DNA from 3 places in the Dactylosporangium sp. NPDC000555 genome. Region 3 is predicted to be linked to each of the others. Evidence: riboswitches for the same ligand, from Rfam matches in the RefSeq annotation. Region 3 holds a riboswitch; each other region holds the start of a gene.
The links. Region 3 has a riboswitch for cobalamin ahead of cobN (cobaltochelatase subunit CobN). Riboswitches for the same ligand answer to the same signal wherever they lie in the genome.
Positions count from the first base shown of each region.

Region 1: linked by a shared signal. The riboswitch ahead of ABT297_RS36075 (ABC transporter substrate-binding protein) and the one ahead of cobN (cobaltochelatase subunit CobN) in region 3 are both predicted to bind cobalamin.
Region 2: linked by a shared signal. The riboswitch ahead of ABT297_RS12145 (ribonucleoside-diphosphate reductase subunit alpha) and the one ahead of cobN (cobaltochelatase subunit CobN) in region 3 are both predicted to bind cobalamin.

Region 1 covers NZ_JBEPDB010000091.1:12,140-22,051, forward strand. Annotated here, with positions in the region: gene ABT297_RS36055 (hypothetical protein) at 58-429, shown strand; gene ABT297_RS36060 (hypothetical protein) at 646-876, shown strand; gene guaB (IMP dehydrogenase) at 1,740-3,251, shown strand; gene ABT297_RS36070 (MFS transporter) at 3,406-4,641, opposite strand; cobalamin riboswitch at 4,950-5,130, shown strand; gene ABT297_RS36075 (ABC transporter substrate-binding protein) at 5,159-6,718, shown strand; gene nikB (nickel ABC transporter permease) at 6,727-7,680, shown strand; gene ABT297_RS36085 (dipeptide/oligopeptide/nickel ABC transporter permease/ATP-binding protein) at 7,677-9,332, shown strand; gene ABT297_RS36090 (ABC transporter ATP-binding protein) at 9,319-9,912, shown strand, end outside.
Region 2 covers NZ_JBEPDB010000014.1:70,879-80,790, reverse strand. Annotated here, with positions in the region: gene ABT297_RS12150 (ribonucleotide-diphosphate reductase subunit beta) at 137-1,114, opposite strand; gene ABT297_RS12145 (ribonucleoside-diphosphate reductase subunit alpha) at 1,132-3,516, opposite strand; cobalamin riboswitch at 3,652-3,863, opposite strand; gene ABT297_RS12140 (superoxide dismutase) at 4,016-4,627, opposite strand; gene ABT297_RS12135 (HpcH/HpaI aldolase family protein) at 4,756-5,493, opposite strand; gene ABT297_RS12130 (amidohydrolase family protein) at 5,520-6,683, opposite strand; gene ABT297_RS12125 (fumarylacetoacetate hydrolase family protein) at 6,754-7,605, opposite strand; gene ABT297_RS12120 (hypothetical protein) at 7,969-9,195, opposite strand; gene ABT297_RS12115 (Dabb family protein) at 9,159-9,912, opposite strand, start outside.
Region 3 covers NZ_JBEPDB010000020.1:8,963-18,874, forward strand. Annotated here, with positions in the region: gene ABT297_RS15190 (methyltransferase domain-containing protein) at 1-169, shown strand, start outside; gene ABT297_RS15195 (PHP domain-containing protein) at 183-1,019, shown strand; gene ABT297_RS15200 (hypothetical protein) at 1,296-2,129, opposite strand; gene ABT297_RS15205 (TetR family transcriptional regulator) at 2,294-2,884, opposite strand; gene ABT297_RS15210 (class I SAM-dependent methyltransferase) at 2,937-3,446, shown strand; gene ABT297_RS15215 (hypothetical protein) at 3,428-3,739, shown strand; gene cobN (cobaltochelatase subunit CobN) at 3,743-7,324, opposite strand; cobalamin riboswitch at 7,384-7,563, opposite strand; gene ABT297_RS15225 (ferredoxin-like domain-containing protein) at 7,641-8,774, shown strand; gene ABT297_RS15230 (precorrin-8X methylmutase) at 8,771-9,412, shown strand; gene ABT297_RS15235 (precorrin-2 C(20)-methyltransferase) at 9,409-9,912, shown strand, end outside.

The sequences.
Region 1 (9,912 bases), on a different contig from region 3:
ACACCGCAAAGCATCGTGTGGTCGCGGCCGCTTGCCGGAGGATCGACGCCCACGACGGTGACCGTCAGCCAGGACGCGGCCGGGCGCTGGTTCGGCGGGCCGCTGACCGTGGCCGCCGCACCGGCGGTGCCGCAGCCGCCGCTTGCCGCGACAGTGATCCTGCTGGGCATCCTCTGGATCGGGCTGGGATTCTTATCCCGGCCACAACGCGTCGGCGCCCTGCGGCATGGCCGCTACCGTCGGCGGCATGTGAACATGCCCGCGGGCTCGGCACCGCGCGCGGCAGCACGTCCGTTGCCGGCGGCCGCCGGCGCCCCGGCGGCCAGCACTGCCATGGTCAGCGTCACCCCGGTTGCCGAGTGGCGGGGCCAGCCGCCGAGGTGCCGCCACCGCACCCCACCGCGAGCCCTCGGTACCCGCAAGCCGTGATCCCGCAGGCCTGGCAGCCCGAACGGCGATCTCGAAACGCGGTCCCGGTCAGGACACAACGCACCGGACTGGCCGACAGCATCGGCCGGCTCGCTGGGCGATGCGCCGTGGCGCCCCGCGTGGCCGACCCCGGCAATCAGTCGTCCACCTGGCGGAGTCGACGCTGACCGCGGCCCAACGCGCACGGAGACCGAGACACCGCTGGAAGGTGGCAACATGAATAGCGGTGTCGCCCGCGTCGGTGACACCGTGCGTCTGCCGGTCGGTGCCTGGACACCAGCCGTGCCGTGCACGCTCAGCATCGACGTGCGCGCATTCAGCGTCAATTTCGGCACGCACATTCTTTCCTGTTCGTATGCGCGCGCCCTCTGCAACAAATACAGTGCTGGCCACTGGCGATCCGGATGCCGGCATCGAGTCGCGTTGCGTGTCGGCAACGCTATGTAGAGCGGCATGCGTGTGCATCATCTGACATTATGGACTGCCGTTTGGGGCGGTGGTTTCGGTCGGGTTCTGGGATAATCAAATCATGGGGCAGCTGGGATTTTTTTCAAGGGCGGAGTTGGCTGCCATGCGTGACAAAACCAGGTCACGTCGTTATTTTCCGGCGAAGGAGCAGTTCCGCCGGGAGTATGCGCGGCATCGGGAATGGGGCCTGGCCAGACGTCACGCCGAGAAGCTCCGCCGTGTCCGCGGCGACACCCCGCCGGCGGTCAGCGACCAGCGGGACGGCTCGGCGCACGGATCGGTGCACGGATCGGTGCACGGGCCGGTGCACGGGCCGGTGCACGGGCCGGTGCACGGATCGGTGCAGGGGCCGGTGGAGGGGTCAGTGCCGCCCTCGCCGCCGCCGGTCACGCCACCGGAACAGGCGCAACGTCCCGCGAGCGGCACTGCGGCAAACGACTGCGATCCCGCACCGCGCCAGGTGGGCGGCGACGGAAGGCCCGGTCCTGGCCCGAAGCGTCGTCGCGCATCCACGCCGCAGCTGCGCCGGCCCGCCGGTCCGGCAACGCATCGAATGGTTGGCGGAAATACACGGCCACCGGTGCAGCGCGGCCGTTTTTCGACAATGCCGCGCACGGCCGGGCGGAATTTCCGCCGAATGCTCCGCACGGCGGGAACAAGCGACCGTTGTCCCCATGGACCGCCGGTGTTGATTCCCGTATGTCTCGACGCGTACATTGGCGGTTGCGGACCGTGACGAGCGGCGGCAGGCGACTGCGATGATTCCCCGGGTGGGGATGGAGGCTGTGGATGGTCGGCTGGGCGCGCACGCACGAGGAGTGAGCCGCGAGTAAGATCTCGCCATGCGAGCCCACTCATCTTCCTCCAACGCCATGACCGTCGACTACGGCATTCCCGCCAAGTTTGCTCGCGTCGGATTCACATTCGACGACGTGTTGCTGATTCCGGCGGCGTCCGCCACGTTGCCGCAGTTCGCCGAGACGCGCACTCGGATCACGCCGAAGATCGAGTTGGAGATTCCGATTGTGTCCGCCGCCATGGACACTGTCACCGAGGCGCGGATGGCCATCGCGCTGGCCCGGATGGGGGGCATCGGCATTCTGCATCGTAACCTTTCGATCGACCAGCAGGTGGCCGAGATCGACACGGTCAAGCGGTCGCAGTCCGGGATGATCGTCAACCCGGTCACGCTGCGGCCGGACGCGCCGGTCACCGACGCTCTGGAGGTAATGGCGCGCTACCGCGTGTCCGGCCTGCCCATCATCGACGACGACCGCCGGCTCGTCGGCCTGCTGACGAACCGTGACCTGCGCTTCATCGACGACCGGGAACAGCCCGTCCGGGACGTGATGCGTCCGCTGCCGCTCGTCACCGCCGCGGTCGGCACCACGCTCGAGCAGGCCCAGGCCATCATGCGCGAGCACCGGATCGAGAAACTGCCGCTGGTCGACGAGAACGGCCGGCTCGAGGGCCTGATCACGGTCAAGGATATCCGCAAGAAGCTCGAGCACCCGCGCAGCTCCGAGGACACACGCGGCCGGCTGCGCGTCGGGGCGGCCGTCGGCGCGGGGCGGGACGCGATCGACCGTGCCGAGGCGCTCGTCGCCGCCGGCGTGGACGTCATCGTCGTCGACACGGCCCACGGCCACTCGCAGGGCGTGCTCGACACGGTCAAGACCATCAAGAGCTCGTGGGACGTCGAGGTCATCGGCGGCAACATCGCCACCGCGGAGGCGGTCGAGGCGCTGGCCGATGCCGGCGCCGACGCGGTCAAGGTCGGCATCGGACCCGGTTCGATCTGCACGACCCGGGTGGTGGCCGGCGTCGGCGTGCCGCAGCTGTCGGCCATCTACGACTGCGCCCAGGCCGCCGCTCCGCGCGGCGTCTTCGTCATCGCGGACGGCGGCATCAAGCTCTCCGGCGACATCTCGAAGGCGATCGCCGCCGGCGCCGACGCGGTGATGATCGGCAGCATGCTGGCCGGCACCGACGAGACGCCCGGCGAGGTCGTCGTGCACAAGGGCGAGCGCTTCAAGGAGTACCGTGCCATGGGCTCCGTCGCCGCGATGCGCGGCCGGTCGTACTCCAAGGATCGCTACTTCCAGGGCCACGTGCGGGAGGCCGAGAAACTGGTGCCGGAGGGCATCGAGGCGCGGGTGCCCTACCGCGGTCCGGTGTCGTCGATCGTGCACCAGCTCGTCGGCGGCCTGCGCGCCGCGATGGGATACTGCGGAAGCCCGACGATCGCCGACCTCAAGAACGCCGAGTTCGTGCGGATCTCCGACTCCGGCCGGCGTGAGAGCCACCCGCACGACGTGACCATGACGGTCGCCGCGCCGAACTACTCGGGCTGACGCACGCGCCGCCCGTGACGCGCGGACGGGTTCCCGGCCGGCGGCCCCACGGTCACCGCGGTGATCGGCGACGCCGGCCGGTTCCACGCTTTCCACGCTCACGAATCCGGCAGGGCAGGCCACCTCGCGTGCCGGCCGTGCGGCATCATCGCCTTCAGTCCGTCGCCGAAGCCGTGCGGACAGTTTTGCTCAGGGTCGCCACGAGGGCGAGCAGCGTGAGCCATCCGGCCAGGACGATGGTCAGCGCCGGCGCTCCGAGCAGCCCGATCAAGGCGCCGCTGGCCATGGTGCCGATCGCCGCGCCTCCGGTGGTGAGCGTTTCGATCGCGCTCGTGACTCGGCCGCGTAGCGCGTCGGGGGTGACGGCGAGCCGATAGGAGTCGAGGGCGACGGTGTAGACGGGCGCGACCACCGATTCCACGAACGCCACGACCGCCAGCAGCCACCACGTCGGCGCCACCGCGTAGAACGGAAAGGCCAGCGCTTCGACCCACAACATCGTGATGGACAGTGCCCCGAGCGGAAACCGGCGGGTGAGCGCGGGTGCCAGCAGGCTGCCGAGCAGGGCGCCGGCGCCCGCGGCGGTGAACACCATGCCGACCTGGGTGGGGCTCGCGTCCAGACGCCTGGCCAGCATGATGATCAGCAAGTAGCCGGCGCCGTACCGCAGGCTGTCCGCCGCGTCGATCAGGGCCAGCGTCCGGATCACCGGTTTGCGCCACAGCCAGGCCAGCCCGCCACCGATGTCGATCAGGAGTACGCGCGGCGACGCCGGCGTCGTGGCCTGTGCCTGCTGGAAGCCGGCGCGGATGCCGCGCAGGGACGCGGCCGAGGCCAGGAACGAGACGGCGTTGAACGTGAACGGGAGCATCCGGCTCACGGCGAAGGCGATGCCGGCCACGGAGCCGCCGACGATGCGAAGCGCGTTGGACATCGCCCCGGCCGCTCCCAGCGCGCTGGGCAGGTCGCGGTTACTGACGATGTTCGGCAACGCCGAACTGTTCGCCGCCCCGAACATGGTGCTGAGCGCACCGTTCAGCACCGCGACGGCATACAGCTGCGGCATGCCCAGCACGCCGAGCGCCGCGGCGACCGGAATGGTGGCGGTGAGCAGTCCACGCCCGATCTCGCACCAGATCATCGTGGCCTTGCGATCCCACCGGTCGACCAGAGCTCCCGCCACCAGCCCGAAGACAAGGTAGACCACGGTCTGCAGACCGAGCAGGACACCGGCCTGCGTCGAGGACCCGGTCAGCGCGATGACGAGCAGAGGTAGGGCGAGGAACTGCAGCGAGTCGCCCAGCTGTGAGACCAACCGTCCCCCGAGCAGGAGCCGGAAGTCGTGCTGACGCCACACGGATCGAGGCGGCGCCGACGTGAGGTTGTCCATGGTGAGCTCCGATTGATGAATGCGCCTGTTCGGCGTGCCGTCATGGGCTGGACAGACACGCAGGCACCGCGACGCACGGCATCGCAGCGAAGGCGACGGTCACCGGAAACCGATGATCACCAAAAGCCGCCGGAAATGGACAGACTCCACCCGCGTGTCGAAGCCTGACAGCTAAACGTCACGGGGCGAGAACACGAGTCAAGACCGTACGGGGCGACGCGACCGCCGGCAACACGAATTCGGCCCTTGCCGGGTGCGCCGGTTGTGGGATGTCTCATTCTGATCTTGTCGGTGCGGTTGACCTCTGCGTACTCTGCCGGAGCCGTGGTGCTCGGGAAGTCCGGTGGAACGCCGGCGCGGCCCTCGCCACTGTGATCGGGAGTCTCCGGCATCCACCTTCGTGGGGTCACTGGGCAGTTCTGCCTGGGAAGGCCGGCCGGGGACGCACCTCCCGTCAGCCAGGAGACCGGCCACGGCACGCACGTGTACGCCCTGTCCACGAGGTGCTGGAAGGCTGATGTCTCGAATGCTGTCCTTTTCCCGGGCGGCGGCGCTGGCCGCCGTGCTGTCCCTCGCGCTCGCCGGTTGCGGCGGCGCAGATCCGGTCGTGGCGTCCGACGAGCCCGCCGCCGAACAGACGTTGCGGTTCCTGACGGTCAACATGCCGAGGTCGCTCGATCCGGTCCACATCGACGCGCAGCGGATCCTCGAGAACGGCCTGGCCGAGTCGCTGGTCGTCCAGAACGACGACGCCACCCTGCGGCCAGGTCTGGCCGCGTCATGGCGGACCGTCGAGCCGACCGTGTGGGAGTTCGCACTCCGCGGCGGGGTGAGGTTCTGGAGCGGGGCGCCGGTCGACGCCGCCGCGGTCAAGGCGTCCCTGGAGCGGCACAAGGCGAAGAACCCGCGCGCCAAGTCGATCCTCGGCGCGATGGAGTTCACCGCGGCCGACGCCACCACGCTGCGGGTCACGACGAAGACTCCCGACCCCGGGCTGGCGTTCCGGCTCACCACGTACGGCATACACAACGCCGCCGAGGCGGACCGGCGCGGCGACGAGTTCAACCGCAACCCCGACCTGACCGGGTTCATGAAGCCCGTCCAGTTCGTGCCGGGGGAGACGCTGATCGCCGAGGCGGACCCGGACTACTGGGACAAGCCCGAAGGCGGGATCAAGCTCAAGCGGATCGAGGCCCGGCTCGGCTCCGACCCGCAGGCCCGGATGCTCGCGCTGCGCTCCGGCGACGCCGACGCCGAGTTCAACGTCGAGATCGATCAGCGCCTGCAGTACGAGAAGTCCGGCACGAAATTCACCGTGTACTCGCCGGCGCCGACCACCCGCAACATCTGGCTGAACACGGCGAAGGTTCCCGCGTTGCGGGACAAGGCGGTCCGGCAGGCCCTCGATCTGGCGGCCGACCGCAAGGAACTGGTGGACGGACTCAACCACGGCTACGCCAAGGCGGCGACCGGACACTTTCCCGCCGGGCTGCCCTATGCCGTGGATTCCGGCACGAGCACCGACGTCGCCAAGGCGGCGGCGATCCTCGACGCCGCCGGCTGGTTGCCCGGCCCGGACGGGGTACGAGCGAAGGACGGCACCCGGCTCCACTTCAAAATCCTGACGTACACCGTGTTCCAGCCCCTGGCGATCGCCCTGCAGAGCCAGTGGAAGAAGGTCGGCATCTCCACCGAGCTCGCCCCGGTCGAGACCACCGCCTCCAACCAGATGATGCTCGACGGCAACTTCGAGATCGCCACGTACTGCTCGTGCGGCTCGGCCACCGGCGACATCGCCGGACAGCTGCGCTCGTTCTACCGCACCGGCGTCGTGTCCAACTACGGCGGCTACAGCAACCCGCAGGCCGACGCGCTCATCGACCAGCTCGGCACCGAGTTCGACCAGGCGAAGCAGGCCGAGCTGGCCAAGCAGGTGCAGCGGATCCTGCTCGACGACGTCGCGCTGGTCTACCTGTACGCCTCGACGCAGTGGGGCGCGGCCTACGCACCCCGGGTGCGCGGTGTGGAGCCGAACCTGTCGCGGCGGATCCTGCCTGGCATGTGGCTGGCGCGGTAACCGGCCCGATGCTCCGTTACGCCGCCGTGCGGCTGGCCGCGACGGTGCCGGTACTGCTGGGCATCTCGATCGTGCTGTTCACGATGATCCGGCTCATCCCCGGTGACCCGAGCCACGCGATCCTGCTGTCCATGGTGGAGCCGGGCGCCGACATCAGCCGCCTGCAGGAGGATCTCGCCACGCTGCGCCGTGACCTCGGCCTGGACGAGCCGTACCCGGTGCAGTACGTCCACTGGCTGACCAGCGTCCTCACCGGGAACCTCGGTACGTCGCTGCGCAGCGGCGCCCCGGTCCTCGACGAGCTGTGGATGCGGCTGCCGGCGACGCTCGAACTGGCCGGTGCCGCGCTCGTCGTCATGGTCCTGGTCGCGGTGCCGGCCGGGATCGCGGGGGCGGTGTGGCACGGCCGGCTCGCCGACCGGGTCGCCCGCATGGTGACCCTGCTGGGGGTGTCGGTGCCGGGATTCCTGCTCGGGCTGCTGCTCATGTACGGGTTCTCCGTCGGCCTCGGCTGGTTCCCCACGTACGGGCGGGGCACACCGGCGCACCTGGTGCTGCCGGCCGTCACACTGGGCCTCGGCCTGGCCGCCGGGGTGTCCCGGTTGCTGCGGGCGAGCCTGCTCGATGCGCTGTCCCAGCCGTACGTGGCGACCGCCGAGGCCAAAGGGCTGCCATGGCGGGTCATCGTGCTGCGGCACGCGTTGCGCAATGCGTTGCTGCCGGTGTGCACCAGCGCCGGACTCATCGTCTCGGGCCTGCTCGGCGGCGCCGTCGTGGTGGAGACCGTGTTCTCGTGGCCGGGCATCGGCCGGTACGTCGTCGACTCCATCACCGGGCGCGACTACCCGGTCATCCAGGCGTTCGCCATCGCCATGGCCCTGGCGTACGTCCTGATCAACCTCGCCGTCGACCTCGGCTACCGGCTGATCGACCCCCGGGTGCGGGTGGAGGGGGCCGGATGAGGACGCTTCACCGTCTTGTGGCGATCCCGCGCCGGGACCGGCTCGCCGGTGTGCTGCTGGTCGTCCTCGCGGTCGTGGTGGCGGCGGTCGCGGCCGCACCGTGGCTGACCGGCGCCGACCCGACGGCCGTGAGCTACCTCGACGCGACGCTGCCGCCGTCGGCCGCGCACCCGTTCGGCACCGACAACTACGGGCGCGACCTGCTCGCCCGCGTGCTGTACGGCGGGCGGGCCTCCCTGGCCACCGCCGCCGTCACCGTGGCGGTCACGGTGGTGGCCGGCACGCTCGTCGGCGCGGCGGCCGGCTACCTCGGCGGCTGGTTCGACCTGGTGGTCACCCGGGTGGTCGACGTTCTGCTCGCCTTCCCCCGGCTGGTCCTGGCGATCGCGGTCGCCGCGCTGCTCGACGCCGGCCTCGCCGGCCTGCTGCTCGCGGTGACCGTCGTGTCGTGGCCCGGCTACGCGCGCGTGGTGCGCGGCTACGCGCTGCAGTTGCGCGACGAGCCGTACGTCGCCGCCGCCAGGATCGCCGGCAGTGCACAGTGGAGGATCGTCGGCACGCACGTGCTCGGCGGGCTCGCCGGGCCGGTGCTCATCCTGGCCATGGTCGACGTCGGCGAGGTCATCATCGCCGTCGCCGGCCTGTCGTTCCTCGGCCTCGGGGTGCGTCCGCCGGAGCCGGAGTGGGGCGCCATGCTCAACGAGGCGCGCGGGTTCGTGCAGGACGCACCGTGGATGTTCCTCGCACCGGGCGCGGCGATCGTGCTCGTGGTCGTCGCGGTCACCTACCTCGGCGACGCGGTCCGCGACGCGCTCGAACCGCGGAATCCACGCCTGCCGCTGCGCGGGGCCCGCCGCGGCAGCGCTGCCCCCGCGGTCCCGGTCGCGCCGGACGCGGCCGTCCTCGCCCGCCTCGACCGGCTGAGCGTGAACGCCGGCGACGTCCGGATCCTCGACGGTGTGACGCTCGAGCTGCGGGCGGGGGAGTGCCTCGGCCTCGTCGGTGAGAGCGGGTCCGGCAAGTCGACCCTGGCCGCGGCGCTGCTCGGCCTGCTCCGCCCGCCGATGTCGGTCACCGGATCGCTGGAACTGCTCGGCGCGCCCACGCACGGCTGGCGCGACAGCGACTGGCGGCTGGTCCGCGGCCGGCACGTCAGCCTCGTCACGCAAGACCCGCTCACCGCGCTCAACCCCGTCCTCACGATCGGCAGGCAGCTCACCGAGACCGTCCGCGCCCATGCCGACGTGTCCAGGGACGAGGCCAGGCGACGCGCCCTGGACACGCTGGATCTCGTTCGCCTGGACCGCGACCTCATGCGGGCGTACCCGCACCAGCTGTCCGGGGGCATGCGGCAGCGGGTCTGCATCGCGATCGCGATCATCAACCGGCCGCGGCTGCTCATCTGCGACGAACCCACCACCGCGCTCGACGTCAGCACCCAGGCGCGGATCCTCGACGAGCTCGCCGCGCTGCGGCGTACGCTCGGCATCGCCATGCTGTTCATCTCCCACGACCTGCGGCTGGTCTCGCAGGTCGCGGATCGGGTCGCGATCCTGCACAACGGCCGGATCGCGGAGCAGGGACCGACCGAAGACGTGTTCGCCGCGCCCGCTCACCCGTACACGAGGAGGCTGATCGATGCTGCGCGTTGACGGACTGTCCAAAGTGTACGGTCGCGGTTCGGCGCTCAGCGATGTCACGTTCGGCATCGCCTCGGGCGAGACCGTGGGCCTCGTCGGCGCGTCGGGTGCCGGCAAGACCACCATCGGCCGTTGCGTCCTGGGGCAGGAACGGCCCACATCCGGCGGCGTGTACTGGAACGACCTGCCGATCCGCCGTTCACTGTGGCGCACCGGCCGGGAGCGCCGGTGGCGCCGCGACGTCCAACTCGTCCAGCAGGATCCCCGGGCCGCGCTCGATCCCAGGTGGACCGTTGGGCGCAGCGTCGGCGAGCCCGCGCGGAACTTCCCCGGCAGCCGGTCCGTCCCGGAGATGTTCGAGCTCGTCGGACTCGATCCCGCGCTGCGCCACCGGTACCCGCACGAGCTGAGCACCGGCCAGTGCCAGCGTGCCTGCATCGCCCGGGCGCTGACGCCCCGGCCGAAGCTCCTCGTCCTCGACGAGCCACTCTCGGCACTGGATCTGCCGGTGCAGGCCCAGATCCGCGACCTGCTCGCCGAGCTGCACCGGGCCGACGGGCTCAGCTACCTGTTCATCTCCCACGACCTCGTC
Region 2 (9,912 bases), on a different contig from region 3:
ACGTGGAAAATGGGGCCCGCCCGGCCCGAGGGTTGGCAGCCGCCGCGGACCTCGGCGGCCGCGACGAGGTGCCGACCTCAGGGTAGTCCCGGGTCTTCGGGCCACGGTCGGGGTGGACCCACAGGCGCCGGGCCGCTCAGAAGTCGTCGTCGAAGCTGACCGTGCCGGTGACGCCGACCTGGTAGGCCGAGACCCGGCGCTCGAAGAAGTTCGACAGCTCCTGCACGTCCTGCAGCTCCATGAACGCGAACGGGTTGCGGCTGCCGTACAGCGGGGCGATGCCCAGCAGCGCCAGGCGCCGGTCGGCGACGTGCTGCAGGTACTCCCGCATGTCGGCCAGGGACAGCCCGGAAATGCCCTGTTCGAGCAGGTCGGCGGCGAACTGCACCTCGCAGTCGACCGCCTCGGCCAGCATCTGCCGCACCTGACGTTCCATCTCGGCGTCGAACAGATCCGGCTCCTCGGCGCGGACCGTGTCGACGACGTCGAACGCGAACGCCATGTGCATCGACTCGTCGCGGAACACCCAGTTGGTGCCGGAGGCGAGGCCGTGCAGCAGCCCGCGGGAGCGCAGGTAGTACACGTAGGCGAAGGCGCCGTAGAAGAACAGGCCCTCGATGCACGCGGCGAAACAGATCAGGTTGAGCAGGAACGCGCGCCGGTCGTCGCGGGTCTTGAGCTCCCGCAGGCCGAAGATCGAGTTGATCCACTTGAAGCAGAACTCGGCCTTGCGGGCGATCGACGGGATGTTCTCCACCGCCGCGAACGCCGCGAACCGCTCGGCTTCATCGGGGACGTAGGTGTCGAGGAGGTTCAGGTAGAACTGGACGTGCACGGCCTCTTCGAACAACTGCCGCGACAGGTACAGCCGGCCCTCGGGCGAGTTCACATGCTGGTACAGGTTCAGCACGAGGTTGTTCGCCACGATCGTGTCACCGGTCGCGAAGAACGCGACGAGGCGCGAGACCAGGTGCCGCTCGGCCGGGGACAGCTTCGGCAGGTCGGCGAGGTCGGTGTGCAGGTCGACCTCCTCCACGGTCCAGGTGTTCTTGATCGCGTCCTTGAACCGGTCGAAGAACTGCGGATACCGCATCGGCCGCAGCGTCAGGTCCATGCCGGGGTCGAGGAGGCTCACTGGCACGCCTCGCAGGACTCGGGGTTCTCCAGGGAACAGGCGACGGCCTCGGCGGGCGGGGCGATCAGCGAGACCGCAGGTGCGACGGATACGGTGGCCTGCTGAATCCGGGTGGCCGGGCGCGAGCGCAGGTAATAGGTGGTCTTCAGCCCCGACTTCCAGGCGTGCAGGTACATCGAGGACAGCTTGCCGATCGTCGGGGCACTCATGAACAGGTTGAGCGACTGCGACTGGTCGATGTAGGGCGCCCGGGTGGCGGCGAGGTCGATCAGCGCCCGCTGCGGCAGCTCCCAGGCCGTGCGGAACAGCTCACGGATCTCCGCCGGCAGTTCGGCGATGCTCTGCACCGAGCCCTCCGCGCGCTTGATCCGCTCGCGGATCGCCGAGGTCCACAGCCCCCGGGCCTTGAGCTCGCGCACCAGGTACGTGTTGATCTGCAGGAACTCCCCCGACATGGTCTCGCGCTTGAACAGGTTGGACACCTGCGGCTCGATGCACTCGTAGCAGCCGGCGATCGACGCGATCGTCGCGGTCGGGGCGATCGCGACGAGCAGCGAGTTGCGCAGCCCGTGCTCGGCGATGCTGGTCCGCAGCGCCGCCCACCGCTCGGCATGGGCGGGTTCGGCGTCCCAGAGGTCGGGGTGCAGCACGCCGCCCGCGGCGCGGGTCTCGGCGAACGCCGGGTGCGGCCCGAAGTGTTCGGCGAGGCCGGCGGAGGTCTCCAGCGCGGTGAGCAGGATCTCCTCCTGCACGCGCGTGGACAGCTCCCGGGCCTCGGGCGAGTCGAACGGCAGCCGCAGCGTGAAGAACGCGTCCTGCAGGCCCATCAGGCCGAGGCCGACCGGCCGCCAGCGCGGGTTGGACGTGGCCGCCTGCGCCGACGGGTAGTAGTTGATGTCGATGACCCGGTCGAGGAAGACCACGGCAGTGCGGACGGTCTCGCGCAGCCGCTCCCAGTCGACGCCGTCGGCGGTGACGTGGGCGCCGAGGTTGATCGAGCCGAGGTTGCACACCGCGGTCTCGTCGTCGCTGTTGACCTCGACGATCTCGGTGCACAGGTTCGACAGGTGGATGGTGTTGCCCGGCGCCCCGGTCTGGTTCGACAGGGCGTTGGAGCGGTCCTTGAAGGTCATCCAGCCGTTGCCGGTCTGCGCGAGGGTGCGCATCATCTTGCCGTACAGCTCGCGGGCCTTGACGGTCCGGACGGCCCGCTTCTCCGCAGCCCGGTACGCCTCGTCGAACTCGGCGCCGAACAGGTCCGGCAGCTCGGGCGCGTCGGACGGGTCGACGAGCGACCAGTCGGCGTCGGCCTCGACGCGGCGCATGAACTCGTCCGGGATCCAGTTGGCCAGGTTCAGGTTGTGGGTGCGGCGGGACTCCTCGCCCGTGTTGTCCCGCAGCTCGAGGAACTCCTCGATGTCCGGGTGCCACGGCTCCAGGTAGACGCACGCCGCGCCCTTGCGCCGACCGCCCTGGTTCACCGCGGCGACGCCGGCGTCGAGGGTCTTGAGGAAGGGCACGATGCCGTTGGATTTCCCGTTGGTACCGCGGATCAGCGCGCCCCGCCCCCGCACGCGCGACCACGAGATGCCGATGCCGCCGGAGAACTTCGACAGCTTCGCCACCTGGTGATACCGCTCGTAGATCGAGTCCAGCTCGTCCCGCGGCGAGTCCACCAGGAAGCACGACGACATCTGGGTGTGCCGGGTGCCCGAGTTGAACAGCGTCGGCGAGCTCGGCAGATACGCCAGGCTGGACATCAGCCGGTAGAACCCGATCGCCTCCGCCGGCGTCTGCGACAGCCCGCACGCCACGCGCAGCAGCCAGTACTGCGGCGTCTCGACGACCAGCCGGGTCTCGGGGTGGCGCAGCAGGTATCGGTCGGCGACCGTGCGCAGGCCGAAGTACTCGAAACGCAGGTCCCCGTCGAGGTCGACGGCGTCGTCGAACTTGCGGGTATTGCGGGCCACGAACGCGGCCGTCTCGTCGCCGATCAGCCCCTGCTGGTGGCCATAGCGGATCGACTGGCTGAAGCTGGCGATGCCCTGACCGCGGACCTCCTTGTCGACGAACGAGGCCAGGAGCCGGGCGGCGAGGCGGGAATACTGCGGCTCCTCGCCGATGAGCTCGGCGGCGGTCTGGATCGACAGCTTGTCCAGCTCGGCGGTGGTGGCGCCGTCGTAGAGGCCGCTGATCGTCTTCGTGGCCACCCGCAGCGGGTCGATCTCGTCCAGGTCGCCGACCCACCGCTCGACGGCCTTGACGATCTTGTTGACGTCGACCGGCTCCAGGTCGCCGTCGCGTTTGCGGACCTGCATAGCATGCCGCCGCTGCTCCGGCGCTCCCTGCCCGGGCGCGGCCTTGTCCCGCGTGACCGTCATGTGTGTCCCCTCGTCCACCCGTGTGCCGACTCCGGAGGGGGCGCGCAGGGGACGACGGCACCGGACGACGGCATGCGCCGTCATCTGGCGTCGGCATCGACCGTCCCGCGCGGTCTCCGACCACTGCGGGCCCGATTGGCCCGCGGTGCGCTGGCAGGTCTTCGGACTCGCGGGCATGACCGGGCTCGGTCGCCTACCGACCGTCGCTTCCCAGACCCTGCGGCCCAGTGCTTGATGACGGCTTTCGTTCCCACTTACCGCTGCGGGGCAGTCCCGGACTCACACCGGATTCCCTCTTGCGACACCCGTCCTGGCGGGACGAGCGAACCAGCTGCGGGCAACACCATATATGGGATTCGCTGAGAATCGGAAACACCAGATCGTGTGTCGGCGTGTCGCCTACATCGCATCACCGTGCGTGATGCCCGGGTGGAGGTGACCCCGGCGGCGCACTGGGCCGCCGGGGTCGTGCGGGCGGACGACGGTGCGCCCGGCCGGGTCAGGCGGCCCGTGCCGCGGTCACGGCGGCGTAGCGGGCCTGGACGTCGGCCCAGTTGACGAGGCCCCAGAGCCGGTCGACGTAGTCCGGGCGGACGTTCTTGTACTGCAGGTAGTAGGCGTGCTCCCAGGCGTCGAACACCAGCAGCGGGGTGGAGCCCTGCCCGACGTTGCCATGGTGGTCGTACACCTGCTCCACCAGGAGCCGCCGGCCGAGCGGCTCCCAGGCGAGCACGCCCCAGCCGGAGCCCTGCACGCTCTTGGTCGCGCTGGACAGCTGGCCCGCGAACGCCTCGAACGAGCCGAAGTGCTCGGTGATCGCGTCGGCGAGCTCGCCGTCGGGGCGGTCGCCGCCATCGGGCGAGAGGTTGTTCCAGAAGACCGAGTGCAGCACGTGCCCGGACAGGTTGAACGCCAGCGTCTTCTCGAGCCCGACCAGGGCGCCGAAGTCGCCCTTCTCGCGCAGCTCGGCAAGCTGGTCCAGGGCGTCGTTGCTGCCCTTGACGTAGGCGGCATGGTGCTTGCTGTGGTGCAGCTCCAGGATCTGCCCGGACATCGCCGGCTCCAGGGCGCCGTAATCGTAGGCCAGGTCGGGCAGCGTGTAGACAGCCATCCGCGGTCCTCTCCATTTTATGCCAGTAAATTGCTTCTGCAATTATCTTGCAATAAGCCGGAGAGGGGCACGGAACGGAAGGTGATGCGAAGCACAGGCGAACGGCGGCCAGGTAGCCCTGGCCGCCGTCAGTTGCCGCGCTCCGAGGTCATGGCGGCCCGCAGGCCCGCCGCGAGGATCTGCAGGTCCGACCCGACGATCAGGTACCCGGCCCCCGCCAGTCCCTGCGCGGAGGCCGCGTCCACGCTCGCGGACCAACCGCCGAATGCCGCCCCCGCCGCCCGCGCGGCCGACGCCACCAGCTCCACCTGCGCCGACAGCTCGCCGCTGGACGGCAGACCCAGGCTCACCGACAGGTCGGTGGTGCCGACGAACGCCACGTCCAGGCCGTGGAGCACGTCCGGCCATGGCTCGGCGATCGCGGTCTCGATCTGACCGACCAGCATCGGCGGAGCCTCGGCCTCCGAGCGCAAGAAAGCCCGCAGCGAGGCGGCGCCGAAACCGGCCACCCGGTTGGCGAGGCTGACCGATCGCTCGCCGGACGGGGCGAAGCGCGTCGCGGCCACCAGGCGACGCGCCTGCTCGGCGGTACGCAGCATCGACAGCTGGATGCCGACCGCCCCGTTCTCCAGAAGCCGCGCGATCAGCGCCGGCTCGACGGCCGGGACGCGGACCAGCGCCGGTATGCCACAGACATCCGCGTGCCGAACCAGGCCGATGGCGTCCGCCTCGGTGAGCGTCGAGTGTTCGAGGTCGACGACCACGAAGTCGAATCCCGCGTCCGCCGCCATTTCGACGACGTCGGCGTTGGCCAGCTTCACGAAGGTGCCGACCAGGCGGTGACCGGCCGCCAGTTCGGCCCTCAAGGCGCGCCGGTGTCCGTGGACCGAGCTCATGCCGAGACGCCGCCCCGCCACGGAACGGTCTGCACCCGGGCGCCGTTACGGATGACGATGGTCGGCTCGAAGCGCGGCGCGACGATGGAGTTGCCGGCCGCATCGGGCAGCTCGACCTCACTCGTCTCGGTCAGCACCGTGACGTCCGCCCGGCCACCGACCTCGAGCCGGCCGTAACCCTCGGCGTCCAGGCCGAGCAGGGCCGCGGGCGTGACCGTCGCGCGCCGGATGCACTCCTCGAACGGCGCGCCGAGCGCCACCAGCTTGGAGATGCTGGTGAGCAGGTCGAAGACCGGGCCGCGCCAGTTTCGGGCGCTGGTGTCCGAGCTGAGGACGTCGGGCAGGAAGCCGGCGCTGATCGCGCGCCTGGCCACCTCGAAGCTGAGGTTGCTCTTGCCGTGCGCCGAGTCGAACAGCACGCCGCGCTCGCGCGCCGCGATGACCTGGGGCAGCACGGCGTCGCCGTCGAGGATGCCGTGCGGCTTGCCGGTGTAGCAGTGCGCGACGACGTCGCCGGGGCGCAGGAAGTCCAGAACCACCGGCAGCGGCGCCTCGGTTTCGCCGATGTGCACCATCAGCGGCAGCCCGGCCTGCTCGGCGAGCACGATCGACTTCTTGAGCAACGCCTCCCAGTTGTGCCCGACGACATCCTCGGAGAGGCGAATCTTGAAGCCGCGCACTACATCCGGGTTCTCCGCCGCGGTCGCCAGAGCATCCTCGACCACGAGCGTGTCCGGGTTCATCAGCTCGCCGAAGCGGAAGTCGATGAGGCCGAGCACCGACACGTTGAGGAAGTTCACGATGCGCAGGTCGTTGCTCTCGACGACCAGCTTGCGGAATGCGGCGAACGTCGACGCCCCCGCCGTGCCCGCGTCGGCCACCGCGACGACGCCGCGACGCAGGTGGGCTTCCTCGGCGGGCGCTCCCACCTTGGACACGTGCTGGAAGATGTGGCTGTGCCCCTCGACCAGGCCGGGCACCACGGTCGAACCAGTGCAGTCCAGAACCTGTACGCCCCGCGCCGCCAGGTCCGGGCCGATCGCGCCGATCCGGGTGCCGCTGATCGCGACGTCGCTGCGCGTGTTGGTACCGGAGGCGGGATCCAGGACGGTGCCACCGGCAAGGACGAGATCGAACTTCGACAGACTTGGATCTGACACTTGGGGACCTCACAGGGTTCGCACGTTGCCGTGGCGGACAGGTAATGAATCAATGGGTGTGGCTTGCCGTTCAGCCCGCATCCGGGCGATCGCGCGATGGCGCCTCGACGGTCGTGACGAGCGGCAGGACGGGGCCGACCTCGATCCGGATCCGGTCACCGGGCCCGAGGTAGCTGCCGCGATCCTGTCCGGTGCCGGCGGGCGTGCCCGTCAGCACGACGTCGCCCGGCTCGAGCGCGGCGAACCAGGAGATGCGCGCCAGCAGGTCGGGCACGCTGAAGATCATGCCGTCGCTGGTGTCGTCCTGGCGCAGTTCGCCGTTGAGCCAGGTACGGATCGGGATGCGGTCGCGGTCGGCGAACTCGTCCACCGTGCACACCGAGGCACCGAGCGGATTGAAGCCCGGGAAGCTCTTGGCCAGCGTGGGCGCGGCCGTGGCACGCATGACGTCGCGCGCTGTCATGTCGTTCGCGGCGGTGATGCCGGCAACGCTCGGCCACACCTGCTCGGCAGCGGCGCGGTAGAGACGCCGGCCGATGACGATCGCGATCTCTCCCTCGTAGTCCATCTCGGCCGTCCGCCCGGTCGGGATCGCCACCTCGGCGTCCGGTGCCAGCACGGCCGACGGCGCACCGAGGTACAGGATCGGCTCACTCGGCAGGCCCCGGCCGGTATGCGCGGCCTTCGACCGATAGTTGAGTCCGACACCCCAGACCGACCGAGGCGTACCCAAGGGAGCGAGCAGCGCCGCGCCTTGCAGCGGCACGCGCTGACGCACCGGGCTCCGGGTCAGAACATCCAGCGATCCCGTTGCTTCGATGACCGCACCAACATGTGGAAACGGCGTGTCGAGGACGGCGATCTCGTCGTTCTCGACACGCCCGACGCCGAACACAGTAGACACCACCTGCACAGAGGTCATCTTTCAATGCGAGATGGCATCGTGTCAAGCGATACGCCAGGCGTGAGGGAGGGCACTGCGAACGAGCCCTCGACGCCGCCCGGATTCGGCGGCGGGAGGGCACGCAGAGCCATGGAAACGGCGTGTGAGCTGCACAGTTACATCCGAGTCAACGCCGGGCTGGTGCGCATGCCCCACGCCCGGGCGCGAACGACCGGGGTCGGGCCCGTCGCGCTGTGAGCCACGACCATTGATCGAAGCCGGTAAGCGTCCACTGTGGTCGGCAGCTTGCGGGCATGCTCAAGACTCGTCGCGGTGCCGTGAACCGTCGACGAGACCAACGGCCCGACGCCCTACAGGCGCCGGGCCGGGCATCCGGCGACTTCACGCGCCGGTCGAGCCTCCTCGACGATCGAGCGATGGTGACGGGTCGGAAAGCAGGGCCGCGTAGATGCGGCTGAATGCGACGAGCTGATCGACCGCGAGCGTCTCCCGGCGGGGATCGTCCGGCGAGCGACCGCTCTGCGGCCCGAGCCGCACCGTGTCGATGCCGTGTGTGCGCAGCACCACGCCATCGGTCGATCCGGTCCATCCGGCGATCGGGGGTGGCGCACCGCCGAACTCGGCCTGCCAGAGCCGCCGGGCGGCGCTCACGATGGGTGCGTCCCGCGGCGTGCCGGCCGCTGGGTGGAGCGGCTCGGCCGTGACGCCGACGGTGCAATCCCCGAGCGCGGTGCCGGCCATCGCGACCCGCAGACGGGCCTCGACCTCCGCGGCCAGGCGGACCGGCTCCTCCCCCGGCATGGTGACCACGTAGAGGTCCAGCCGCACCCGCGCGGGCAGGAGATCCGGCTTGGCGGTCGAGCCGGAGCGGATCGCGCCCACCCCGACCTGGGGGCCGATCTGCCCCGCCGGCGGGCGGCTGCCCAGGTAGCTGTCGCGCCAGGCGCTGACGGCGGCGAGGATCTGGCCCGCATACGCCGCGATACCCCCGGACGGTACCGCCGAATCGGGAGCCAGCGCCGCGCCGTAGCCGCCGGTGACCTCCACCCGCAGGTACAGCGCGCCGGGCTCCTCCCAGAGCACCGTGGGCGGCCCGCACTTGGCCACGATCGCGGCCGGCGGTCGCGGATGGTGAGCCAGGTACGCCAGCACGCCCGCGGACGCACCGCCGCGGCGATGCGTCCCCGAACCGGCGAGCAGAAGACTGCCACGGCGGGCGGTCACGAAACCGGCCAGTGCGGCCGCCGCGGGCCCCCGCGCCACGCCCAGCCCGAACCCGTCGACCCGGCCGTCCCGCACGCGCAACGGGCCGCAGCCGTCCGCCCGGCCGGTGATCGCGGCCTCGGACTCCGCCGCGTTCAGCGACGTGTCCAGGTGCGAGTACAGCAGCGGGCCGGCGCCGCAGGACGCCACCAGGTTCGCCCCCTCAGGCGAGTACCGCTGCACCGTCCAGGCGATGTCCGGCCACCGCGCGGCACACCAGTCCCGCAGCGCCATGGCGGCGGCGAGCTCGTGACCGTGCGGGGCCGGCGTCGCGTCCAGGACGCGCAGGACGTCGAGGACCTCGGTGCTCAGAAACGGCCCCAGTCGTCCGAGGCCGGGCGCCACACGTCGATGTTGCGCGGGTCGGCCGGCATCCTGCGGGGACGGTGGGTCTCGTGCTCCTCGGGGGTGAAGACCCGGTGCCGGTCGCACAGCTCGAAGCGCGGGCCGAACCGGAGATCGTGCATGTAGAACGCGATCGACGTCGACGCGGAGTGGTTGACGATGTCCGAGGCGATCGGCGCGCCCTTGTACAGCGCCCGCGCCCGCATCCGCATGACGTGATCCAGGCTCTTCATGGCGAAGCACAGGTGTGCCACGTAGTGCTCGGTGTTCTTCTGGATGGCGAGGCTGTGGTGGTAGCGGTCCTCGCACCGCAGGAACGTGGTGGAGCCGACGACGTAGTCGGAGTGCAGGAAGCCCAGCACGTTGGTGTAGAAGTCGAGGCTCTCCTCGTACCGCGAGGTCGCGATGAACGGGTGCACGAGGTCGAGCGGGCGGATCTCGATGTGCGGCGCCTCGGCGTACTCCTGGAACTCCGTGAACAGCTCGACGATGAGGCCGTCCGGGTCCTTGACGGCGAAGCCGTTGTCGCACAGCGCCGCCTGGCGTTCCTGCAGCGGCAGCACCTCCAGGCCGGCGTTGAGCACCCGCTTGCGCAGCTGTTCGAGAACCTCTTCGTTCTCGACGCTGTAGCCCACGGCCACGGTCCAGCCGTTCTCGCGCTCCGGCGCGTTGATCAGCTCGATCGAGTGGTGCTCGATGTCGGCGCGCAGGTACGCG
Region 3 (9,912 bases):
TCTGGACGCCGGTGTACCGCAGGAGGAGCTGGACCGCCTCGCCGACGGCTGGCGGCGCTGGGCCGCCGACGGTGACGGATGGCTGTCCATCCTGCACGGCGAGATCCTGGCCCGTCCAACAGCCCGTTCGTCAGCACGCCCTACCGTGGCCGACGGGTTCCGGGCGTGACACCATGCTCGCCGTGAGCCGAGATCAGTTGCCCCCCGACCTGCACACCCACACCCAGTTCTCGTGGGACACCACGGCCGGGGACATGGACGGCTCGTGCGCCCGGGCGGTCGAGCTCGGACTGCCGGCGATCGCGTTCACCGAGCACACCGACTTCGTGTCCTGGACCGTCGACGCGGCGCTGCTGCCGGAGCGCATGGCCCGCCACCTCGCCGACCCCACGCACCTGGCGCCGCCGCCGCTGGACGTGGCCGGATACCTGGAGGCTGTCGACCGGTGCCGCGCGAAGTACCCCACCCTGAAGATCATCACCGGCGTCGAGCTCGGTGAGCCGCACTGGTTCGCCGAGCAGGCCGCGGCGCTGCTCGCCGGCGCCCCGTTCGAGCGCGTCATCGGCTCGCTGCACTCGCTCAGCGTCGACGGCCGGCACCGCCTGGTCGAGGACGAGTACGCGCTGCGCGGCGTCCCCGAGGTCCTGCGCGACTACTTCGCCGAGACGATCCGCATGATCGAGACGTGCGGCGACTTCTCGACGCTGACGCACCTCGACTACCCGGTGCGCTACCTCCCCGCCGGCTACGAGTTCCGCCTCGCCGACTTCGAGGACGAGGTCCGCGAGGTGCTGCGCGTCCTGGCCGGCACCGGGCGCGCCCTGGAGGTCAACACGCGCCGGACCCTGGAGCCGGACCTGCTGCGCTGGTGGCGCGAGGCGGGCGGCACGGCGGTGAGCTTCGGCAGCGACGCCCACCGCCCGGACATGGTGGCGGCCGGTTTCGCCGAGGCTGCCTCCCTGGCCGAGTCCACCGGTTTCCGACCGGGCCGGCACCCCTACGACCACTGGATCCGCTGACCATGAGTCCAGCCAAGCGGGGAACTCACCAGCGTTCGTAGCGGCGGCTCGGCCAGGTCAGTGGGTGGCGCAGGTCTTCCAACACCATCAAACGTGAACTCGGTCTGCCCAGGAACGCTGACACCCGCGCCACCGCCGACCAATCCCACACGCACCGCGACGGCTGCGATAAAGCACCGGTACGCAAACGACGCGCGGTGCCGTCCCGGGCGGGACGGCACCGCGCGAGCGGAGCCTGGAACAGATCAGCTCAAGTGTCCGTGGACGGTCGGGCGATTACTTTCCGTCGGCAGACGGGTGGGCGTCCGGGTCCGCGACGAACGCGAGCTGTGCCCGGCGCCGCCGGACCGCGAGCAGGGCGACGCCGCCGGCAACGAGCGCGGCGCCGGCCAGCGCCGTGCCACCCACCGCGACGCCGGTCACCGGCAGGCCACCGCCGCCACCGCCGCCGACCGGCGTGGAGGCGCTGTCGGACGGGCTCGGGGTCTGCGAGGGCTCAGTGCTGGCCTCCGGGGTGCCCGAACCACTCGTTGAAGGACTGGCCGAGGGGCTTTCCGAGGTGCTTTCCGAGGCGGACGGCGACGTGGACGTCGAGCTCGAGGTCGACGGCGAGGCGGATGGCGACTTCGACGGCGACTTCGACGGCGACGGGCTGGCGGCGCCGCCCACACAGGTGTGGGAGAGGTTGAAGAAGTCGGCCTTCGTCTTGTCGTTGCTCACCAGGGCGCTGCCGTCCAGCAGCGTCCAGCCGGACGGCACGACGATCCAGGCCTTGCTGGCACCGTTGGTGGTGATGCCGTCAGGGTAGGCGTCGAGCTCATTCGGGATGGTGATCGGGACGGTGTTGCCGCCCGTGTCGCGGAACGACAGGTTCAGGTTGACGAACACGGCGTCGTTTTTAGGCAGTACGAACACGAAGCCGTCCCGCCCGGCGCCGCGGTTAGCGACCGGAATCTGGTCGCATTTGTGTTCTCCTTTGAAGCCCGCGGCCGTGGTGTTGCGGTGCGGCGAGTGCAGCGGACGCGAGACCGCCGCGGACGCGGTGCCGGCGAAAAGCAGCACGGCCGCGGCGGCCGGGACGGTGGCTAAGACGAGGGGTCGAACTAACACGAAGGATCCTCCGAATGGATGCAGCGGACTGCAAAGAAGTGCGGGAGGAGCCTCTGGTGTTACGCAAGATGCGAATGTTACGTAAGGTGCTTGCGTGATTGCGTCTCGGTGATCTACAAATCGCCACGAACCCGATGGTTCGGACGGTGATGGGCCCTGCCGGCTTACGCCCGCAGGGCGCCGACCAGGACGGTGTCGACGACCCGGCGCACGGCGTCGGGGGTCGGGGGCGTGCCGGTGCGGTCGGCGTAGAGCAGGTGGCCGGAGCCGACCAGCATGGCGCCGAGCGTGTCGACGTCGGCGTCCGCGGCGACGCGGCCCAGGTCGCGCTCCGCGGCGAGGTACGCGCCGAACATGACGGCGGCCTCGGTGAGCACCGGGACGCCGGCCGGCCAGGTCTCGCGCAGCCGCGCGCGCAGCTCGTCGCGGAAGGTGACGAGGGCGACGATCGCCACGGCGACCGAGCCGAACACGGCGGCGAGCGCGCCGCTGAGGTTGTCCGCGACGGTGCCGGTGCCGGCCGCGCCGCGCAGGGCGGCGGCCTGGGCGTCCATCCGGTCGACGCGATCGAGCACGAACTGCGCCAGGAAGGCGTCGAAGTCCTCGAAGTGCCGGTGCAGCACGCCCTTGGCGCAGCCCGCCTCGGTGGTGACCGCGCGGCTGGTCAGCCCGCTCGGCCCGTCGCGCAGCAGGATGCGATCGGCGGCGTCGAACAGCTGCTCGCGCACGTCGCGGATGGCGATGCCCGTCGGCACGAAGGCGCCCCTTCCCGTTGCAGAGTGGGCACTTGCCCACTAGCGTGGGCGCATGCCCACTCCGTCATCGCCCGAACCCGAGCCCCATCGACTCCGAACGGTAGCCGAGTCCTTCGGGGCGGACACCGAGCGCTACGACCGGGCCCGGCCAAGCTACCCGGACGCCCTGATCGAGCGGGTCGTCGCCGCGAGCCCCGGCCGCAGCGTCCTCGACGTCGGCTGCGGCACCGGCATCGTCGCGCGCCGGTTCCAGGCGGCCGGCTGCACGGTGCTCGGCATCGACCCCGATCCGCGCATGGCCGAGGAGGCCCGCCGGCGCGGGCTCGACGTCGAGGTGGCCACCATCGAGGCGTGGGAGCCGGCCGGCCGCACGTTCGACGCCCTCGTCGCCGGCCAGGCCTGGCACTGGGTGAACCCGGTCGCGGGCGCGGCGAAGACGGCGGCGGTGCTGCGGCCCGGCGGCCGGCTGGCGCTGTTCTGGAACGCGCGTTCGAGCCCCCGCCCGACCTGGCCGAGGGCTTCGCCGCGGTCTGCCGCCTGGTCGTGCCCGACCTGCCGATGATGCACCGCTGGTCGTTCGGCGGGGACGACTACGCGAAGCTCGCCGCCAAGCCCGCGGAGGCGATCCGGGCCGGCGGCGCGTTCGGCGAGCCGGAGGACTGGCGCTTCCCGTGGCAGCGCGAGTACACGCGCGACGAGTGGCTCGACCAGGTGCCGACCTCCGGCGCCGCGAACTGGCTGCCGCCGGACACCCTGGCCGAGATCCTCGCGGGCTTCGGCGCCGTCCTCGACGCGGCGGGCGGCGCCTTCACCATGCGGTACACCACCGTCGCCGTCACCGCGGCGCGGGCCTGACCGTCAGGCGTCGTCCTCGAGGTCGCCCTCGGTCTGCAGGTAGACCTCGCGCAGCGCGTCCAGCGTGGCCGGCTCCGGGTGCTCCCACATGCCGCGGTCGGCCGCCTCCAGCAGGCGCTCGGCGATGCCGTGCAGCGCCCACGGGTTGGACTCGGTGAGAAACTTGTGGTTGTCCGGGTCGAAGACATAGGACTCGGCCAGCTTCTCGTACATCCAGTCGGCCACGACGCCGGCGGTGGCGTCGAAGCCGAAGAGGTAGTCGACCGTCGCGGCGAGCTCGAACGCGCCCTTGTAGCCGTGCCGGCGCATCGCGGCCAGCCAGCGGGGGTTGACCACGCGGGCCCGGAAGACCCGGGCGGTCTCCTCGCTCAGCGTGCGGGTGCGCACGGCGTCGGGGTTGGTGCTGTCGCCGACGTAGGCGGCGGGCGCCCGGCCGGTCAGGGCGCGGACCGTGGCGACCATGCCGCCGTGGTACTGGAAGTAGTCGTCGGAGTCGGCGATGTCGTGCTCGCGGGTGTCGGTGTTCTTCACCGCGACGCTGATCCTGCGGTACGCGCCCTCCATGTCCGTGCGCGCCTCGACGCCGTCGACGCCGCGGCCGTATGCGTAACCGCCCCACACGGCGTAGACCTCGGCGAGGTCCCGGTCGTCGCGCCAGTTGCGGCTGTCGATGAGCGGGAGGATGCCAGCGCCGTACGCACCGGGCTTGGAGCCGAAGACGCGCAGCGTGGCGCGCCGCTCGTCGCCGTGCCCGGCCAGATCGGCGTGCACGTGCGCACGCACGTAGTTGTCCTCGGCGGGCTCCTCGGCGCTCGCGGCGAGCCGGACCGCGTCGTCGAGCAGCGCCACCACGTGTGGGAAGGCGTCGCGGAAGAAGCCGCTGATGCGCATGGTCACGTCGATGCGCGGGCGGCCCAGCTCGGCGAGGCCGATGAGCTCGAGGCGGGTGACGCGACGGGACGCCTCGTCCCAGACCGGGCGGACGCCCAGCAGCGCGAGCGCCTCGGCGATGTCGTCGCCCGCGGTGCGCATGGCGCTGGTGCCCCACATGGACAGGCCGACGGACTTCGGCCATTCGCCGTGATCCGTCCTGTACCGCGAGAGCAGCGACTCGGCCATCGCCTGGCCCGTCTCCCACGCCAGCCGGCTCGGCACCGCCTTCGGGTCGACGGAGTAGAAGTTGCGGCCGGTCGGCAGCACGTTGATCAGGCCGCGCAGCGGCGATCCGCTCGGGCCGGCCGGCACGTATCCACCGTCGAGCGCGTGCAGCACCATCGTCAGCTCGTCGGTGGTGCGCGCCAGCCGCGGCACGATCTCCTCGGCGGCGAAGCGCAGCACTCGTACCACTTCTGGGTTATCCGAAATATCAGACATCTCAGATACATCCCAATTGCGGGCCTCCATCGCGGCGACCAGCTCCCGCGCCCGCGCCTCGGTCGCGTCGACCGCCGTGCGGTCCGTCGAGGACTCGGACAGGCCGAGCGCCTCGCGCAGGCCGGGCAGCGCGGCGACCTGGCCGCCCCACATCTGCCGGGCGCGCAGCATCGCCAGCACCAGGTCGACGCGCGCCTCGCCGGTCGGCGCCTGGCCCAGCACGTGCAGGCCGTCGCGGATCTGCACGTCCTTGACCTCGCACAGCCAGCCGTCGACGTGCAGCAGGAAGTCGTCGAACTCGGCGTCGTGCGGCCGGTCGGCGAGGCCGAGGTCGTGGTCGAGGCGGGCGGCCTGGATCAGCGTCCAGATCTGGGCCCGGATCGCGGGGAGCTTCGCCGGGTCGAGCGCGGCGATCGTGGCGTGCTCGTCGAGGAGCTGCTCCAGGCGGGCGATGTCGCCGTAGGTGTCGGCGCGGGCCATCGGCGGCACCAGGTGGTCCACGAGCGTGGCGTGCGCGCGGCGCTTGGCCTGGGTGCCCTCGCCCGGGTCGTTGACCAGGAACGGGTAGATCAGCGGCAGGTTGCCCAGCGCCGCGTCGGCGCCGCACCCGGCGGACATGCCGACGGTCTTGCCCGGCAGCCACTCGAGGTTGCCGTGCTTGCCGACGTGCACGACGGCGTGCGCTGCGAAACCGGCCTCGGACGGGTCCGCGAGCCAGCGGTACGCGGCCAGGTAGTGGTGGCTCGGCGGCAGGTCGGGGTCGTGGTAGATGGCGACCGGGTTCTCGCCGAAGCCGCGCGGCGGCTGGACCATGACGACGACGTTGCCGCGGCGCAGGGCGGCCAGGACGATGTCGCCGGTGGCGGGGTCGACGAACAGCTCGCCGGGGGCCGGGCCCCAGTGCCGCTCGATCCCGGCGCGCAGGTCCTCGGGGAGGGTGGCGAACCAGGCGGCGTACCGCTCGGCGGAGATGCGCACCGGATTGCCCCGCAGCTGCTCCTCGGTCAGCCAGTTGACGTCCTGGCCGCCCGCGGCGATGAGCTCGTGAATCAGCGCGTCGCCGTCGGCGGGGAAGCCCTCCCCCAGGTCGTACCCCTGCCGCGCCATCGCCTCGAGCAGCCGCACGACGCTGGCCGGCGTGTCCAGGCCGACGGCGTTGCCGATGCGCGAATGCTTCGTCGGATACGCGCTGAGCATGATCACGACGCGCTTGTCCGCGGCGGGCAGGCCGCGCAGGCGGGCGTGCGCGACGGCGATCCCGGCGACGCGGCCGGCGCGCTCGGGGTCGGCGACGTAGACAGTGAGGCCGTCCTCGTCGATCTCCTTGAACGAGAACGGCACCGTGATGAGCCGCCCGTCGAACTCCGGGATCGCCACCTGGGTCGCGGTGTCCAGCGGCGAGAGCCCGTCGTCGAGCTCGAGCCAGCCGTCGCGGCTGCTGGTCAGGCACAGGCCCTGCAGGATCGGCACGTCGAGGGCGGCGAGCGCGCCGACGTCCCACGCCTCGTCCTCACCGCCGGCCTGGGCGTCGGCCGGGCGGGTGCCGCCGGCCGCGAGCACGGTCACCACCAGCGCGTCGGCCCGCCGCAGCGTGTCGAGCAGCTCCGGCGGGGCGGTGCGCAGCGAGGCGGCGAAGACCGGCAGCGCGCGGGCGCCCTCGGCCTCGATCGCCTCGCAGAGGCGCTCGACGAACGCGGTGTTTCCGGCCACGTGGTGCGCGCGGTAGTAGACGACCGCGACCGTCGGGCCGTCCGGCTCGGGACCGCCGGCTGGAGTTGGACGGCCCGGGCGCTCCAGCACGCCCCAGGCCGGGGTCTCCACCGGCGCGGCGAAGCCGTGGCCGGTCAGCAGGACGGTGTCGCAGAGGAACCGGTGCAGCTCGGCGAGGTTGGCCGGGCCGCCGAAGGCCAGGTAGGCATGGGCCTGCGCGGCGAGACCGGCCGGCACCGTGGAGTGGCTCATCAGCTCGGCGTCGGGGGCCTGCTCGCCGCCGAGGATCACCACGGGCAGGCCGGTGGCCAGGAGCGTGTCGAGGCCGTCCTGCCAGTCGCGGTACGCGCCGAGGAAACGCACGACGACGAGGTCGGCGCCGCCGGCGAGCCCGGGCAGGTCCTCGACCGCGGTCCGGGAGGGGTTGGCCAGCCGGTAGTCCGCGCCGCTGGCACGGGCACTGAGCAGGTCGGTGTCGGACGTCGACAGCAGCAGGATCACGCCGGGGTCCTCCCTCGGGGTCCGCGCCCCAAGTCGGTCGGGATGGGTCCGGCGGCGGAGAGTCTCCTGGCTCCCGGATCGGCGCTCGCCCCCAAACTACGCCCAGTCTGGCCCGCGAGCTTCGCGAAGGCCGCCCAGACCAGGCGCTTCCCGGACAAGGCATCCGGTGGCCGTCTTCGCTGGAGGTTCGCTCCCCGGTCACAGTGGCGGGACCGTCCCGGATTCGCACCGGGTTCCTCCACACGTCGCCGTGGTACAGCAGGCCCAACTCTGCGCGACGAGCCTGCGCCGCGTCAAGCGCAGGTAGTATCCGGCCGTGCAGGCTGCCAGTGGACGTGACGCCCCGGACCGGTGCCCCGGCGCCGTGCAGGTGCACGAGGCCGCCGACGGCGGGCTCGCGCGCATCCGCCTGCCCGGCGGGCGGCTCACCGCCACGCGGCTGGAGGTGCTGCGCGCGGCCGCCGCGGAGCTGGGCGATCCGGCGCTGGAGCTCACCTCGCGCGGCAATGTGCAGGTCAGGGCGCTGCGGCCGGGCGCGGAGCACGAGCTCGGGGCGCGGCTGAGCGACGCCGGCCTGCTGCCCTCGGCGACGCACGAACGGGTGCGCAACATCGTCGCCAGCCCGCTGAGCGGCGTCGACGGGCGCGGCGAGCTGGACGTGCGGCCGGTCGTGCGCGAGTTCGACGAGCGGCTGTGCGCCACGCCGGAGCTGGCCGGACTGCCCGGCCGGTTCCTGGCCACGATCGACGACGGCCGCGGCGACGTGACCCCGCTGCTCGGCGACGTGGGGCTGCACGGCTCGAGGCTGGTGCTGGCCGGCGCCCCGACCAGCGCCTCCGGCGGGGCCGAGCTGCTGGTCCGGGCCGCCCTGGCCTTCCTGGCGGAGCGGGCCGCGCAGGGCTCCCGGGCCTGGCGGCTCGCGGAGCTCGAGGACGGCCCGGCGCGGGTCGCGGCCCGGCTGGGCACCGCGCTCACGGCCGACGGGACCAATCGCGCGAACCCCGTCGAACCGGGGCTGATCGCCCAGGCCGGCGGGGGCGCCGCCGTGGTCGTGGTCGCGCCGCTCGGGCTTCTCACGGGCGCCCAGTCGGCGGCGCTCGCGGGCGCGGCGAAGGAGATGATCGTCACGCCCTGGCGGACCGTCGTCGTTCCCGCGGTACCGATGGAAGAAGCTGACCCGACCGTCGCCGGACTGGCCGCCACCGGGCTCACCGCCGACCCCGCCTCGCCGTGGGCCGGGGTCACGGCGTGCGCCGGGCGGCCGGGCTGTGCCAAGGCGCTCGCCGACGTCCGCTCGGACGCCCGGGCCGCCGTGGCCGCCGCCGGCGCGCGGGAGCCCGGCGCGGTGCCGGTGCACTGGGTCGGCTGCGAACGGCGCTGCGGCGCGCCGAGAGGAAGGCACGTGGAGATGCTGGCGACGCCCGGCGGGTACCGGAGCGCGGTCGTATGACGCGGCGCAGCGACCTGACGACCGAGTACATCCGCGACGGCGCCGAGATCTACCGGCGCTCGTTCGCCACGATCCGGGCCGAGGCCGACCTGTCCGCGCTGCCCGCCGACGTGGCGCAGGTGACGGTCCGGATGATCCACGCCTGCGGCATGGTCGACCTGCCCGCCGACGTCGGCCACTCCCCCGGTGTCGTCGCGGCCGCGCGCGCGGCGCTGCGGGGCGGGGCGCCGATCCTGTGCGACGCCGAGATGGTCGCGTCGGGGGTGACCCGCGCGCGGCTGCCCCGGGACAACGACGTGGTGTGCACGCTGCGCGATCCGGCCGTACCGGAGCTGGCGGAGCGGCTGGGCACCACGCGCAGCGCGGCGGCCCTCGAACTGTGGCGCGGCCGCATCGACGGCGCCGTCGTCGCCATCGGCAACGCGCCCACCGCCCTGTTCCGGCTGCTCGAACTGGTCGCCGAGGGCGCGGGCACACCGGCCGCGGTGCTGGGCATCCCGGTCGGGTTCATCGGCGCCGCCGAGTCGAAGGCAGCCCTGGCCGGCTCCGGGCTGGAACACCTGGTGGTGCACGGCCGCCGGGGCGGCAGCGCGATGACGGCCGCCGCCGTCAACGCGATCGCGGACGAGAAGGAATGACCACGGTGGACAGCGGCAGGCTCTTCGGTGTCGGTCTGGGCCCCGGCGACCCGGAACTCGTGACGGTCAAGGCCGTCCGGCTCATCGCCGCCGCGCCGGTCGTCGCCTATCACAGCGCCCGGCACGGGCGCAGCATCGCCCGCTCGATCGCCGCGCCCTACCTGCGCGCGGACCAGATCGAGGAGGCCCTCGTCTACCCGGTGACGACCGAGGACACCCCCGACTACCGCGGCGTGATCGAGGAGCACTACGACGCCTGGGCGGCCCGCCTCGCCGCGCACCTCGACGCCGGCCGCGACGTGGTGGTGCTGTGCGAGGGCGACCCGCTCTTCTACGGGTCGTACATGCACATGCACAAGCGGCTCTGCCGGCGGTACCCCACCGAGGTCGTCCCCGGCGTCACGTCCGTGTCCGGCGCGTCGGCCGCGCTGGGCCGCCCGCTCGTCGAGCGCGACGAGATCCTCACCGTGCTGCCCGGCACGCTGCCCACCGACGAGCTC